DNA from 3 places in the Pseudomonas sp. 05N36 genome. Region 3 is predicted to be linked to each of the others. Evidence: predicted binding sites of a transcription regulator. Region 3 holds the regulator's gene; each other region holds the start of a gene.
The links. The regulator FliA, encoded in region 3, starts transcription of late flagellar genes. The targets are predictions, from matches to a motif close to CTAAAGTTTNNNNNNNNNNNGCCGNTAA.
Positions count from the first base shown of each region.

Region 1 (5,314 bases), on a different contig from region 3:
AAGGTGACCAATGCGTATAGACCGTTTAACCAGTAAATTGCAGTTAGCCTTGTCCGATGCCCAATCCCTGGCTGTCGGCCTCGATCATCCGGGTATTGAACCTGCGCACCTGATGCAAGCGCTGCTGGAGCAGCAGGGCGGCTCGATCAAGCCGTTGCTGATGCAAGTCGGTTTTGACATCAACAGCCTGCGCAAAGAGTTGAGCAAAGAGCTCGACCGTCTGCCGAAAATCCAGAATCCCACCGGCGACGTGAACATGTCGCAGGACTTGGCGCGTCTGCTCAACCAGGCCGATCGCCTGGCCCAGCAGAAGGGTGACCAGTTCATCTCCAGCGAGCTGGTACTGCTCGCCGCCATGGACGAGAACAGCAAGCTCGGCAAGTTGCTGCTCGGTCAGGGCGTGAGCAAGAAAGCCCTGGAAAACGCGATCAACAACCTGCGTGGCGGCGAAGCAGTGAATGACGCCAATGTCGAGGAATCGCGTCAGGCGCTGGACAAATACACCATTGACCTGACCAAGCGCGCCGAAGAAGGCAAGCTCGACCCGGTGATCGGCCGTGACGACGAGATTCGCCGGACCATCCAGGTCCTGCAACGCCGCACCAAGAACAACCCGGTGCTGATCGGTGAGCCTGGCGTGGGTAAAACCGCCATCGCCGAAGGCCTGGCCCAGCGCATCATCAACGGCGAAGTGCCGGATGGCCTGAAAGGCAAACGCCTGCTGTCGCTGGACATGGGCGCGCTGATTGCCGGTGCCAAGTACCGCGGCGAGTTCGAAGAACGCCTGAAATCCCTGCTCAACGAACTGTCGAAGCAGGAAGGCCAGATCATCCTGTTCATCGACGAACTGCACACTATGGTCGGCGCCGGTAAGGCCGAAGGCTCGATGGACGCCGGTAACATGCTCAAACCGGCCCTGGCCCGTGGCGAGCTGCATTGCGTCGGTGCGACCACGCTCAACGAGTATCGCCAATATATCGAGAAGGACGCGGCCCTTGAGCGGCGCTTCCAGAAGGTCCTGGTGGACGAGCCGAGCGAAGAAGACACCATCGCGATCCTGCGTGGCCTGAAAGAGCGCTACGAGGTTCACCACAAGGTGGCGATCACCGATGGCGCGATCATTGCGGCGGCCAAGTTGAGCCATCGCTACATTACCGACCGTCAGTTGCCGGACAAGGCCATCGACCTGATCGACGAAGCGGCCAGCCGCATTCGCATGGAGATCGACTCCAAGCCGGAAGTGCTGGATCGTCTGGAGCGGCGCTTGATTCAACTGAAGGTTGAATCCCAGGCGCTGAAGAAAGAAAGCGACGAAGCGGCGAAGAAGCGCCTTGAAAAGCTTCAGGAAGAAATCGTCCGTCACGAGCGCGAGTACTCGGACCTCGAAGAAATCTGGAATTCGGAAAAAGCCGAAGTGCAGGGTTCTGCGCAGATCCAGCAGAAAATCGAACAGTCCCGCCAGGAACTGGAAGCTGCCCGCCGCAAAGGTGACCTCAACCGCATGGCCGAATTGCAGTACGGGGTGATCCCGGACCTGGAACGCAGCCTGCAAATGGTCGACCAGCACGGCAAGAGTGAAAACCAGTTGCTGCGCAGCAAGGTGACTGAAGAAGAGATCGCCGAAGTCGTGTCGAAATGGACCGGTATTCCCGTGTCGAAAATGCTCGAAGGCGAGCGCGACAAACTGCTGAAGATGGAAAGCCTGTTGCACCAACGCGTGATCGGCCAGAACGAAGCCGTGGTGGCGGTGGCCAACGCCGTGCGCCGTTCGCGTGCCGGGTTGTCCGACCCGAATCGCCCAAGCGGTTCGTTCATGTTCCTCGGCCCGACCGGTGTCGGTAAAACCGAGTTGTGCAAAGCCTTGGCCGAATTCCTCTTTGATACCGAAGAGGCGATGGTGCGGATCGATATGTCCGAGTTCATGGAGAAACATTCCGTGGCGCGGCTGATCGGCGCACCACCGGGCTACGTGGGCTACGAGGAGGGCGGTTACCTGACCGAGGCGGTGCGTCGCAAGCCGTATTCGGTGATCCTCCTGGACGAGGTCGAGAAGGCCCACCCGGACGTGTTCAACGTGCTGCTGCAAGTGTTGGAAGATGGCCGTCTGACCGACAGCCACGGGCGTACCGTGGATTTCCGTAATACGGTGATCGTCATGACCTCCAACCTGGGTTCGGTGCAGATCCAGGAACTGGTCGGTGATCGTGAGGCGCAGCGTGCTGCGGTGATGGATGCGGTGTCGACGCACTTCCGTCCGGAGTTCATCAACCGGATCGACGAAGTGGTGATCTTCGAGCCATTGGCACGGGATCAGATTGCCGGCATTACCGAGATCCAGTTGGGTCGCCTGCGCGGCCGTCTGGCTGAGCGCGAGCTGAAACTGACGCTGAGCAGCGAGGCGCTGGATAAGTTGATTGCAGTGGGTTACGACCCGGTCTATGGCGCACGGCCGCTCAAACGAGCGATCCAGCGCTGGATCGAGAACCCGTTGGCACAGCTGATTCTGGCCGGCACTTTCCTGCCAGGCACCACCGTGACGGCCACTGTGGCGAACGACGAAATCGTTTTCAACTGACCGTTCGCAGCGCGGTAATGAAGGAGGCCCCGCATCGCGGGGCCTTTTTTTTCTTAGGGTGTTGAACTGTAAGGAAAAGGCTTGTAAAGTGCGCCCCGCAGTAAGTCGCCCCAGCGGTTTCTTCTCCCCAAGGAGAAATCTGAAATAAGTTGCAAATCATTGTCTTGAAAGCAATTTAGGGGGTTGACAGAGGTGCTTAAGATTGTAGAATAGCGCGCCTCAGACACACGAACGCAGCGATGCGAACGGGTCGAAGAGGTGAAGCAAGCTTCACAGTTGTAATTGAAATATGTAGTTCCGTGATAGCTCAGTCGGTAGAGCAAATGACTGTTAATCATTGGGTCCCAGGTTCGAGTCCTGGTCACGGAGCCAATTTCAAACCGGGGTATAGCGCAGTCCGGTAGCGCGCCTGCTTTGGGAGCAGGATGTCAGGAGTTCGAATCCCCTTACCCCGACCATTTTTGGGTCGTTAGCTCAGTTGGTAGAGCAGTTGGCTTTTAACCAATTGGTCGTAGGTTCGAATCCCACACGACCCACCATTTTTGAAACCAGTTAGCGCTGGAATCGAATCTTAAGATCAGAGGCCAAAAGCGCTGATCGAAGAAGGCGCCTTGTAAAGGGTGCCTTTTTTTTACCGGGGTATAGCGCAGTCCGGTAGCGCGCCTGCTTTGGGAGCAGGATGTCAGGAGTTCGAATCCCCTTACCCCGACCATATTAAAAATCCTCGTATCGAAAGATACGGGGATTTTTTTTTGCCTGTTGAAAAAGCCCCATTGCCTTCAAGTCATCGTACAACCTGCCGATAACGAGCTGACGGGGGACTGCGGCAGTCACGCCCCTTTACTCAAGCCACAACAAGAAAAAGGGCGCTCGTTATGTTACTTCGTCAGTTGAATATCGCTCCTCGCGCAGCATTGGGATTTGCCCTTATTGCAGTGCTGGTCGCCTTGCTTGGCGTGTTCGCGCTGGGACAGATGTCGAGCATTCGCGACAGCGAAGTCGCGGTCGAGAACCAATGGTTGCCGAGCATTCGTGGTGGTGACGAGATCCGCGAGATCATGTTGCGCATCCGTACCATTTCCTTGCGCATGGCCCTGGACCCGGATCTGAAGAACATTGCGCAGTACCGCAGCCAGATGGACACCCGCGACAAGGAACTGAGCGACAAGATTGCCGCCTACGACAAGCTGGTCACCACTGCCGAAGGCAAAGGGTTGTATGACCAGTTCAAAAAAACCTTCGCGGCCTATCGTTCTGGCATCGCCCAGTCTTTCGTCCTGGCCGAACAGGGTCGGCGTGACGAATTGACCAAGCTGCTGCTGGTCGACATGAAAACCGTAGTCGACGGATCCGGCAAACAGCTCAATGACCTGGCAGAACTGTTCGCCAAACAGGTGGCCACTGAAAGCCAGAACTCGGCAGCGCATTACCAATCCTCGCGCCTGATTGTCAGCCTGTTCATCGGTCTGGCCGCTCTGGCGACCGTCGGACTCGCCATGTTGCTGACCCGCAGCATTGTGCGCCCTCTGAGCGAAGCCCTGAATGCAGCCGAAAACGTGGCGCGGGGCGACCTGACCCAACCCATCGAAACCCATGGCAACGACGAAGTCAGTCGTTTGCTCAAGGCGCTGGCGACCATGCAGCGCAACCTTCGGGAAACCCTGCAAGGCATAAGCGGTTCGGCCACGCAATTGGCCACAGCCGCGGATGAGTTGAACGCGGTGACCTTCGACAGCACTCAGGGCCTGCAACAGCAGAACAACGAGATCGAACAGGCGGCGACTGCGGTCAACGAAATGACCACCGCCGTGGAGGAAGTCGCGCGCAATGCGGTGTCGACTTCCGATGCGACCCGCCAGTCCAGTGAGTCGGCGCAACTGGGGCAGGAGCGGGTCAGCGAAACCGCCAGTGCCATCAGCGCCCTGGCCAACGATGTGCAGCACACCGGTGAACTCGTGCAGTCACTGGCCAACCAATCCCAGGACATCGGCAAAGTGCTGGATGTGATTCGCGCCATTGCCGAGCAAACCAATTTATTGGCCCTCAATGCGGCGATTGAAGCTGCCCGGGCGGGGGAAAGCGGTCGGGGTTTTGCGGTGGTGGCCGATGAAGTGCGCGCGCTGGCGCATCGCACGCAGCAGTCGACCCAGGAAATCGAGCAGATGGTGCAGGGCATGCGCAACGGCTCGAGCCTGGCACTCGAGTCCATGCAGGCCAGCGCCTCCCGTGCCGCCAGTACGCGGCTACTGGCCGAGCGGGCGGGCGAAGCCCTGCAAACCATCACCGCGTCGGTGCATGAAATTCACGAGCGCAATCTGGTAATCGCCAGTGCTGCCGAAGAGCAGGCGCAAGTGGCGCGGGAAGTGGATCGCAATCTAGTGAACATCCGTGATTTGTCGGTGCGTTCTGCGGCAGGTGCGGATCAGACCAGCGCTTCCAGCCATGAACTGTCGCAACTGGCCAGCGCGTTGCAAGGCATGGTGCGGCGCTTTCAGGTGTAAATTTGAGCGATAAAAAATGTGGGAGCGAGCCTGCTCGCGATGGCGATAGGTCAGTCAACATTGAGTTAACTGGCAGTCCGCTATCGCGAGCAGGCTCGCTCCCACATCACTGGTTTTGTTAGTGCAGCTTCAGACGCGGTTCAGTGCCGCGACCAATCCTGCTGCCGAGCATCAGCATCGCCGTGCGGAACGGGCCGTACAGCGCGACCTGGTGCATGCGGTACAGCGACACGTAAAA
Region 1 is NZ_JBFTNH010000020.1:54,995-60,308, reverse strand. Features, by position in the region: gene clpB (ATP-dependent chaperone ClpB) at 11-2,575, shown strand; tRNA gene AC1DIH_RS22350 (tRNA-Asn) at 2,872-2,947, shown strand; tRNA gene AC1DIH_RS22345 (tRNA-Pro) at 2,957-3,033, shown strand; tRNA gene AC1DIH_RS22340 (tRNA-Lys) at 3,039-3,114, shown strand; tRNA gene AC1DIH_RS22335 (tRNA-Pro) at 3,211-3,287, shown strand; gene AC1DIH_RS22330 (methyl-accepting chemotaxis protein) at 3,451-5,076, shown strand; gene AC1DIH_RS22325 (NAD(P)/FAD-dependent oxidoreductase) at 5,195-5,314, opposite strand, start outside.
Region 1: a site for FliA is predicted at 3,354-3,381, ahead of AC1DIH_RS22330 (methyl-accepting chemotaxis protein). Genes of this name have one in related genera too.

Region 2 (5,314 bases), on a different contig from region 3:
CTGATGCTCATGTCGGAAACCTTTGGGTGACCTGATTTTTCGTAACAGGGGTGTAGCAAGCCCCGTGCCAGCTTCTCACCCCCCGTAAACCGGGGCTTTGCGGGCGACGGCAAAGCGGCAATGCCAGAAAAGCGGCAACGGATTTCCGGCGCCTGCCGCTTTTCTGCCGCTTCCCGAGAGAACAACACCGGACCCCTTGTGGGAGCGAGCCTGCTCGCGATGACGTCGTGTCAGTCAATATCAATGCAACCTGCAACACCGCTATCGCGAGCAGGCTCGCTCCCACAAAGGGGTCCGGGTGCCGGGGAATTTGGCGGGCAAAAAAAACGGGAGCCCCCGAGGGCTCCCGTTTTCATGCAGTACCGATTACCGTCCAATCACTTGGCCTGGTAGATGATCCCCGGGCTGCACTGAACCATCTGATAGTGATCCGGCAAACCGTTCAACGCTTCGGAAGCCCCCAGGAACAGATAACCGCCTGGCTTCAGCGTGCTGTGAATCCGCAGCAGGATGTCTTTCTTCACTTCGGCAGAGAAGTAGATCAACACGTTGCGGCAGAACACGATGTCGAACTTGCCGAGACTGGCGTAGCTGTCCAGCAGGTTGAACGAGCGAAACTCCACCCGACTCTTGATCGGTGCCTTGACTGCCCAACGCCCCGGCCCTTTCGGATCGAAGTAACGCTGCAGACGCTCCGGCGACAGACCCCGACCGATCGCCAGGCTGTCGTATTCGCCGGTCTTGCAGTTGGTCAACATGGTCCCGGACAGGTCGGTGGCAACAATCTGCACCCCCATCTTCAACTGCCCCATATTGACCCGCTCGAACTCGTCGATCGACATCGACAGCGAATACGGTTCCTGCCCGGACGAGCACGCCGCCGACCAGATCCGCAGGCGCTGCCCGGGACTGGCCTTGATGGACTCAGGCAGCACTTTGTTCTTCAAGACTTCAAACGGATAGGTGTCACGAAACCAGAGGGTTTCGTTCGTCGTCATCGCGTCCACCACCATCTCGCGCAAACCACTGCGCGGTTGGGTCTGCATCCGCTGCACCAACTCACCCAAGGACTTGATGCCTTGCTGTTCCATCAGTTTGTTGAGACGGCTCGACACCAGATACTGCTTGTTCTCACCGAGCAAAATGCCACAGGCTTTTTCCAGGAAGACCCGGAACTGTTCAAAATCCAAATTACCCGTAGACAATGATGCCGCCTCTTAAATCGTGTTGACCGCCAGGAGCGAAGGCCACTAGCTGTTGTCTGCTGCTTTGATCCGGTCGACTACCCGGGATGCCAGGTCATCAGGACGGAATTTGGCAAGGAAGTCATCGGCACCGACTTTCTTCACCATCGCCTGATTGAACACACCTGACAACGAAGTATGCAGGATGATATGGAGCTTTTGCATGCGAGGGTCACTGCGGATCTCGCTTGTAAGGGTGTAGCCGTCCATTTCGGGCATTTCGATGTCGGAAATCATCATCAGAAACTCTTCTTCCGGCTTCTTGCCCTCATCGACCAGTTTGCGCAGGTAATCCAGCGCTTGCCGGCCGTCGTTCAACGAAATGACTTCAACCCCCACCGTCTGCAGGCAACGCGTGATCTGCTTGCGCGCCACCGACGAATCATCGACCGTGAGCACTCGCAAGGAGATTGCCTTGTGTTGGGTATCGGCATCGATCACGCCAACCGAAATCGCATCCGACGTCGGCGCAACTTCCGCCAGGACCTTTTCCACGTCGATGATTTCGACTAGCTGATTGTCGACTCGAGTCACAGCGGTCAGGTAATGATCGCGCCCCGTGCCCTTGGGTGGCGGATGGATCTCTTCCCAGTTCATGTTGACGATCCGCTCGACCGACCTCACCAGAAACCCCTGGGTCTTGGTGTTGTACTCCGTGATGATCACGAAGGGATTGCTTTGATCCTGCAACCCGCCTGAGCCGGTCGCCATTGCCAGATCCAGAATCGGAATGGTTGCCCCCCGAATATTTGCCACACCGCACACGACAGGACTGGACTTGGGCATCAAGGTCAGCTTGGGGCATTGCAGCACCTCCCGAACCTTGAACACGTTGATCCCGTAAAGCTGCTGGCCGTCGAGACGGAACAACAACAGCTCCAGGCGATTCTGCCCTACCAGTTGCGTGCGCTGGTTAACCGAATCCATTACACCAGCCATGCCCAGACTCCTACACCAACGCTAAGTGTGTTGCGACGCACATTCATCACTAAACGGCACGGCGCTTGCTTTTTAACTGCGATGAACACAAAAACGACATTTTCCCGACGCCTGACATCAATGTGCCGTAAATTCCTCGGCGCCCTGTCAGCCGTATGCCTGTTGAACGCTGGCAGCCCTGCCTTTGCCGACCCGGTTACCTTGCCTGATCTACTTATCGGCGTCACTCAGGGCTTTCTTGAATTCACCGTAGAAGACTATCTGGCCACCAGTCAAACCGCAGGGCGCTACGAAATCGAAGTCAACAAGCTCGACCCGCGCATGTACATGCCGCCGTGCGACAAGGAATTGACAGCGACACTGGACCGCCCAGCCATACCTTTGGGCCGGGTCACGGTGAAAGTCCGTTGCGAAGGCGCCTCCCCCTGGACCGTCTTCGTACCCGCTCAAGTCCGCCTGTTTCGCGAGGTCGTCACGACCACCCGCCCCCTCAAGCGGGCCGGAATCATCGACCCTTCGGATGTGATGCTGCGTGAGCGCGATATCAGCCTGATCAATCAGGGATATCTGACAAACGTCGATCAAGCCATCGGACAAAAACTTGTCCGACCAATGGTCAGCGATCAAGTGATCACGCTTGTTCATCTGGAGCAGGCAGAAGTCGTGCGCAAGGGCGATCAGGTGGTCATCACCGCCCGCAGCGGCACACTGAGTGTGCGGATGCCGGGTGAAGCACTGTCCAATGGCGGCCTGAGCGAGCAGATCAGAGTCAAAAACCTCAACTCACAACGAGTCATCAAGGCGCAAGTCACGGCACCGGGCCAGGTGGAAGTCTCCATGTAGATAACTGGCGCACAACCGTCCTGTTCCCTAAACTGTGCCTCACGCAGGGCAAATACCGACGCGCCCGAGCTCATCGACTATTGAGCCTAAAGTTTTCCCGGGTATGGCCGAAAACATGGCAAGCGTCCAAATTCCCAGAGGTTTTTTTATCATGGTCATCGATTTCAGCCGTTTAAACAGCTCCCCCACGCTCGCAAGCAGCGCGCGGACCAGCGTCAGCAAGGACACCGGCGATGCCGGCAAATCCGCGCCGCTGAGCACCTCGACCGAACAGGTCGGTGCCACCCAAAGCGGGGAATCGGTACACCTCAGCAATGAGGCTCAACAGTTGCAGAAGATCACTGACAAGCTGCGCGATCAGCCTGCCGTCGACAACGCCCGCGTGGCCGAGTTGAAAGCAGCGATTGCCGATGGCAGCTATAAGGTCGACAGCAACCGTGTAGCCAGCAAACTGCTCAACTTCGAAGCCCAGCGCTAGCCAAAGGCCTGCGCCAGGCTTTTGGACGCTTAAAACCCAAGGCCAGCCATGCACGACACTAATTTACTGCAACTGATCACCGATGACTTTGCTCCAGCTCAACAATTGCTGGAGCTGCTGAAGACCGAATCCCTCGCCCTGCACGGCCGCGACATGCCGCTGCTCGAGGATATTCTGGCGCAGAAACAGGCACTGATCATTCTGCTGGAACAGCATGGCCGCAAACGCAGCGAAATTCTCGCGAGCCTGAACCTTCCTGCCAACCGCGCAGGCCTGGAGCAGTTCGCCGCCCACTCAAGTATCGGCGATCAGTTGCTGACCCAAAGCGACGCCCTGACCCGACTGCTTGCAGATTGCCAAACTGCCAACGAGCTCAATGGCCGCTCGATCCAGGTGCAACAAGCCTCCACCGCCAATCAGTTGAAAATTCTTAACGGTGGCGAGCCTCCAGCGCTTTATGACGCCCGTGGATCAACCTCCATGCTCGTGAAGCCCCGCGCACTCAGTCAGGCTTGAACTCATAAATAAGCGTGCTCTATCAAGGCACGAAACATGCTGGCAGAATGCTGGCTCTTGCGTGTGATCGTATTCTGTCTGGAGATTGATAAACCGTGTTCAACGCCTCAAGCGCGGAAGATGCTCCGCAGCCACCCAAGGTGCTCAGCACTCCGCTGGAAATCACCGGCAATCTGCGGATGCTGCAAGAGAGCCATGATCCCCTGATCATCACGTTCCATGAACGCAGCCAGCGCTTTCAGAGCTACCTGATCGACGTCGATCGCGACAGCAACATGATCGCCCTGGACGAAATGATCCCTCGCGATGGCGAACGCTACCTGCTTGCCGGCGAAGCTTTTCGGGTTGAAGGCTTTCATGAGGGCGTACGTATTGCCTGGGAAAGCAACGGCGCGCTGACCATCGACGAGTCCAACGGCGACCGCTGCTACCGTGGCACGCTGCCCGATGAAGTGGTTTACCACCAGCGTCGCAATGCGTTTCGCGCAGCCTTGAAACTGGCACAACTGGTAAACATCGAACTCGGTGGCGAAAAGCTCAAGACGCCTCTCAGTGGCAAACTGCTGGATATCTCTGCGACGGGTTGCAAGCTGCGCTTTGATGGCGACATCACCAGCGGACTTCAATTGGGTCAGGTCTATGAACGCTTCATCGCCGCCCTGCCCTTCGGCAGCATGACCGCACCGATCGAGCTGCGTTATCTGCACCACGAAGAGAAAATCGATACCACCTTCGCCGGCGTACGCTTTCACAACATGAGCGGACTGGTGCAGCGTCAGGTCGAGCGCTTCGTCTATCAGTTGCAACGCGAAGCGCGCCGCTTCGACAAAGACGACTTCTGATCCAGACGCTTGAAAAAACGGGCAGTCCCTTTCGGTGACTGCCCGTTTTTTTTGCCCCTAAGGCCTGGCCTCGGTAAAGCTTTTCGGATGCTCCGCCCCCGGATCATCAGGCTGCTCATCAGAGCCGCCGACATCCTCAGCGTCGGACTTTGCGTCCCGCTCAGGATCCAGATCAGGGCTCGTGCCATTTTGCATCTGCTCATGCACGACCTGCTCATCGACCCGCGGATCGAGAGCCGCCACCAATGGCGAACTCGACATGCTGTCCGGCATTGCCACGTGATGCAGCGGCGCATCTTCCACCTGATGCAGGTTGGTCACCGCTTTTGGCCGGATGCGCCATACCAGTACCAACGCGAAGAAACTGAAGAACGCATACAGCATCTGACTGCCGAACAACTTCATCAGCACACCCGCCACCAGCGGCCCGATGCTCGCCCCCACACCGTAAG
Region 2 is NZ_JBFTNH010000018.1:33,964-39,277, reverse strand. Features, by position in the region: gene flgB (flagellar basal body rod protein FlgB) at 1-11, opposite strand, end outside; gene cheR (protein-glutamate O-methyltransferase CheR) at 378-1,205, opposite strand; gene AC1DIH_RS21125 (chemotaxis protein CheV) at 1,251-2,183, opposite strand; gene flgA (flagellar basal body P-ring formation chaperone FlgA) at 2,265-3,026, shown strand; gene flgM (flagellar biosynthesis anti-sigma factor FlgM) at 3,178-3,504, shown strand; gene AC1DIH_RS21110 (flagella synthesis protein FlgN) at 3,553-4,020, shown strand; gene AC1DIH_RS21105 (flagellar brake protein) at 4,116-4,862, shown strand; gene AC1DIH_RS21100 (MFS transporter) at 4,920-5,314, opposite strand, start outside.
Region 2: a site for FliA is predicted at 3,113-3,140, ahead of flgM (flagellar biosynthesis anti-sigma factor FlgM). Genes of this name have one in related genera too.

Region 3 (5,314 bases):
GGTCGGCTTTCCAGCTCGACCAGCTGTTCGGACAGTTGCTCTAGAATCTCGCCGGCCTCAACCAGGAAATCCTGAAGGATCTCTTCATCGGCGCCGAAGCTCATTAAGGGGGTGCTCCTGAGGTCTAAAAACCTAAAAAACCTAAAATGCTAAAACTCTAAAATCCTAGGCTGGATAACAAATCGTCCACATCGTCCTGACCGGACACAACGTCTTCTCTTTTATCGGCATGAATCTGCGGACCTTCACCCTGAGAGAGATGTTTTTGCGGATCTTTTTCAGCCAGCATCGCTTCATGGTCATGTTCGATGCCCGCAAAGCGGTCTACCTGACTGGCCATGAGCACGAGCTTGAGCAGGTTGCTTTCGACTTCGGTGACCAGTTGAGTCACGCGCTTGATCACCTGACCGGTCAGGTCCTGGTAATCCTGAGCCAGCAGAATATCGTTGAGGTTGCCCGAGACGACCTGGCTCTCCTCGACGCTACGCGTCAGGAAACCGTCGACACGCCGGGCCAGTTCGCGGAACTCTTCGGCACCGACTTCGCGGCGCATGAAACGCCCCCAGTCGGCGCTCAAGGCCTGGGCGTCAGTGCTCAGGCCATTGACCAGCGGAGTACTGTTCTCGACCAGATCCATGGTCCGGTTCGCGGCTGCTTCGGTCAGCTTGACCACATAGGACAGGCGCTCAGTGGCATCCGTGATCTGTGAGACTTCCTCGGCTTGCGGCATGTGCGGGTCAATCTGAAAATTGACGATCGCGCTATGCAGCTCGCGAGTGAGCTTGCCCACCTCCTGGTACAGGCCGCGGTCACGGGTCTGATTGAGCTCATGGATCAGTTGCACAGCGTCACCGAACCTGCCCTTTTCAAGGCTTTCGACCAGTTCGTGAGCGTGTTTTTTCAGGGTCGACTCGAAATCGCCCTGTGAAGATTCTCTTTGCTCCATAGCTCCCCCCGTGGCGCAGTGGCTCAGCACATCAACCGATGCGTTCGAATATTTTTTCGATCTTCTCTTTCAACGCCTGGGCCGTGAAGGGTTTGACCACATAGCCGTTTACACCGGCTTGAGCGGCTTCGATGATCTGCTCGCGCTTGGCTTCGGCAGTGACCATCAGCACCGGCAGGTGCTTGAGCTTTTCATCGGCGCGCACATGGCGCAGCAAGTCGATACCGGTCATGCCAGGCATGTTCCAGTCCGTTACCAGAAAGTCGATGCTCCCGCTGTTGAGAACGGGAATGGCGGTAGTACCGTCGTCCGCCTCGACCGTGTTGGTGAACCCAAGGTCACGCAACAGGTTCTTGATGATCCGCCGCATCGTTGAGAAGTCATCAACGATGAGGATTTTCATGTTCTTGTCCAATTCGACCTCCAAGCAGTCTTAAACGCGTTCAGCACCTGAACACGCCATTCAATCAATCAGGCAGAGCACTCGACGACTGTCTGGAGCACAACGGATGAAGACCGGCACAGCGTTACGCCCTGCCTGTTTCGTTCGCAGTGTCCCCACACTGCTGTCAGCGCGCTCGCCACTCCCCCAAACGCCCCCGCAAACGGGCTGCGCACTGGCTGTGTAACTGGCTGACCCGGGATTCACTGACCCCAAGGACCTCACCGATTTCCTTGAGATTCAGCTCTTCGTCGTAGTACAGCGCCAACACCAGTCGCTCACGCTCCGGCAAATTGGCAATCGCGTCCGCCAGTGCAGCCTGGAAGCGTTCATCTTCCAGGTCGCGCGACGGTTCGAGATGAGCACTCGCGCCATCCTCGTGCAGCCCTTCGTGCTCGCCGTCCTGCAAAAGATCGTCGAAGCTGAACAGGCGACTGCCCAAGGTGTCATTCAAAATCCCGTAATAATCGTCGAGACTCAATTGGAGTTCGGCCGCAACCTCGTGATCTTTAGCGTCACGTCCGGTTTTAGCTTCAATTGAGCGAATCGCGTCACTCACCATCCGGGTATTGCGGTGGACCGAGCGTGGTGCCCAGTCCCCCTTGCGGACTTCATCGAGCATCGCACCACGGATGCGGATCCCCGCGTACGTCTCGAAACTCGCACCTTTGCTCGCGTCGTACTTGGTCGACACTTCAAGCAAACCGATCATGCCTGCCTGGATCAGGTCCTCGACCTGAACGCTGGCCGGCAAGCGCGCCAACAGGTGATAGGCAATACGTTTTACCAGTGGCGCGTAACGCTCGATCAGTTCGTACTGCGCGTCACGCGCCGACTTCTTGTACAGGTTGTAACCGCTGGCTGTCATAGAACCGGACCCGCAGTTTGCTGCACCAGACGCTCGACGAAAAACTCCAGGTGCCCACGCGGGTTGGCAGGCAACGGCCAGGTATCGACTTTCTGCGCGATGGCCTTGAACGCCAGTGCACATTTGGAGCGAGGAAACGCTTCATACACGGCGCGCTGCTTCTGCACCGCCTTGCGCACACATTCGTCGTAAGGCACCGCACCGACGTATTGTAAGGCGACGTCGAGGAAGCGATCCGTGACCTTGGTCAACTTGGCGAACAGATTTCGCCCTTCCTGCGGGCTTTGCGCCATGTTGGCCAGCACGCGGAAGCGGTTCATGCCGTAATCGCGGTTGAGCAGCTTGATCAGCGCGTAGGCGTCAGTGATCGAGGTCGGCTCGTCGCACACCACCAGCAATACTTCCTGGGCGGCGCGAACAAAGCTGACGACCGACTCACCAATGCCCGCCGCCGTGTCGATCACCAAGACGTCGAGGTTATCGCCAATGTCGCTGAATGCCTGAATCAGGCCAGCATGCTGGGCCGGGCTCAGATGAACCATGCTCTGGGTACCGGACGCTGCTGGAACAATGCGAATTCCGCCCGGCCCCTGAAGTAATACATCGCGCAGTTCACAGCGGCCTTCGATGACGTCGGCCAGCGTACGCTTGGGCGTGAGCCCCAGCAGGACGTCGACGTTCGCCAGCCCCAGGTCGGCATCCAGCAGCATGACGCGCCGGCCGAGCTCAGCAAGAGCCAGGGACAAGTTCACTGACACATTAGTCTTCCCGACGCCACCTTTGCCGCCGGTCACTGCGATCACCTGTACGGGATGCATGCTGCCCATGTTCGTTCTTTACCTTGTCTTGCTTAGACGCGGACTACATGACTGGCTGCGCGCTCACGTGTGAACAATGCATGGCAGGCCATCGATGTAGATACAAATCTATTCATTATTACCTCAGCCGACACGCTTGGCCGGGCTGTGGTAGAGGTCAGCGAACATATCAGCCATGGCTTCTTCGCTGGGTTCTTCCTGCATCTGCACGCTTACGGCGCGACTGACCAACTGATGCCGGCGCGGTAAATGTAGATCATCCGGGATCCGTGGCCCGTCGGTCAGATAAGCGACAGGTAATTCGTGGCTGATTGCCAGGCTCAACACCTCGCCCAGACTCGCTGTTTCATCCAGTTTAGTCAGAATGCAGCCTGCCAGCCCGCACCGCTTGTAACTGTGATAAGCGGCAGTCAGCACCTGTTTCTGGCTGGTAGTGGCCAGCACCAGATAATTCTTCGACTTGATCCCGCGACCGGCCAGGCTTTCCAGCTGCATGCGCAACGCCGGATCACTGGCCTGCAGACCTGCCGTATCGATCAACACCACACGCTTGCGCAACAGTGGATCAAGTGCTTGCGCCAGGGACTGGCCCGGGTCGACATGAGTCACCGAGACATTGAGGATACGCCCCAGGGTCTTGAGCTGTTCCTGGGCACCAATACGGAAGCTGTCCATGCTCACCAGCGCGATGTTCTGCGCGCCGTACTTGAGCACGTAACGTGCGGCCAGCTTGGCCAGCGTGGTGGTTTTGCCCATGCCGGCAGGGCCGACCATGGCGATCACGCCACCCTCTTCCAGTGGTTCGATCTCGGGAGTCACGATCATCCGCGCCAGGTGCGCCAACAGCATGCGCCAGGCCTGGCGGGGTTCTTCAATGTCAGTAATCAGTTCCAGCAGATCGCGCGACAACGGACCGGACAGGCCGATGCGTTGCAGGCGACGCCACAGGTTGGCTTGCTGCGGGCGACTGCCTTGCAGCTGGTTCCAGGCCAGCGAACCCAACTGTACTTCGAGCAGCTCACGCAGGCCATTGAGTTCAAAACGCATCGAGTCGAAAGTCCGCGGATCGACCCCGGCAGAATGCACAGGCGCTGGAGCAGGACGCGGCCGCTCAGCAAAGGTCGGCTCGATCAAAGGTTCCGCAGCGGTCAGCGGCAGGCCGGCAAACAACTGGCGATTGGTGCTGGCGCTCGCGTCACCTTCACCGTCGCCACGCAGGCTCAATTCAGCCTGAGCCGTGACGATACGTGACTGGGTCTTGCGCAACTCGTCTTCGAGTTCAATGTTCGGCACACGCGGGGCCAGCGCCGACAGTTTGTAATCCAGGGCAGCCGTCAGCTCGACACCACCGGCGATCCGGCGATTACCGATAATGGCCGCATCAGCGCCCAGCTCATCACGAACCAGCTTCATGGCCTGACGCATATCGGCGGCGAAAAAACGCTTAACTTGCATAAACCACTACCTCAGCCGTTGGGCCCTACTGTCGCAACGATGGTCACTTGCTTGTTGTCAGGGATTTCCTGATACGCCAACACATGCAACCCCGGCACTGCCAGACGTCCGAACCGCGAGAGCATCGCGCGTACCGGACCTGCTACCAGCAGAATCACCGGTTGACCTTGCATTTCCTGACGCTGCGCGGCGTCGATCAACGAACGTTGCAGCTTCTCTGCCATGCTTGGCTCCAGCAGAACGCCCTCTTCCGAGCCTTGTCCTGCCTTCTGAAGACTATTGAGCAATATTTGTTCCAACCTTGGCTCCAAGGTGATCACAGGCAGCTCGGACTCAGTGCCTACAATGCTTTGGACGATAGCGCGCGATACGCCAACCCGCACGGCGGCCACCAGAGCGGCAGTATCTTGACTCTTGGCGGCATTGTTCGCGATGGCTTCGGCAATGCTGCGAATGTCGCGAACCGGCACCTGCTCGGCCAACAAGGCTTGCAGCACTTTGAGCAACTGCGACAGCGAAACGACGCCCGGCACCAGCTCCTCGGCCAGTTTTGGCGAGCTTTTGGCCAGCAATTGCATGAGCTGCTGAACTTCTTCGTGGCCGATCAGCTCGCTGGAGTGCTTGTACAGAATCTGGTTGAGGTGAGTCGCCACCACCGTACTGGCATCGACCACGGTGTACCCCAGGGACTGCGCCTGCGGGCGCTGACTGATTTCGATCCAGACCGCCTCCAGGCCAAAGGCCGGATCTTTGGCGGTGATGCCATTGAGCGTGCCGTAGACCTG
Region 3 is NZ_JBFTNH010000002.1:125,042-130,355, forward strand. Features, by position in the region: gene AC1DIH_RS03640 (chemotaxis protein CheA) at 1-104, opposite strand, end outside; gene AC1DIH_RS03645 (protein phosphatase CheZ) at 158-946, opposite strand; gene AC1DIH_RS03650 (chemotaxis response regulator CheY) at 978-1,349, opposite strand; gene fliA (RNA polymerase sigma factor FliA) at 1,516-2,256, opposite strand; gene fleN (flagellar synthesis regulator FleN) at 2,253-3,083, opposite strand; gene flhF (flagellar biosynthesis protein FlhF) at 3,198-4,529, opposite strand; gene flhA (flagellar biosynthesis protein FlhA) at 4,541-5,314, opposite strand, start outside.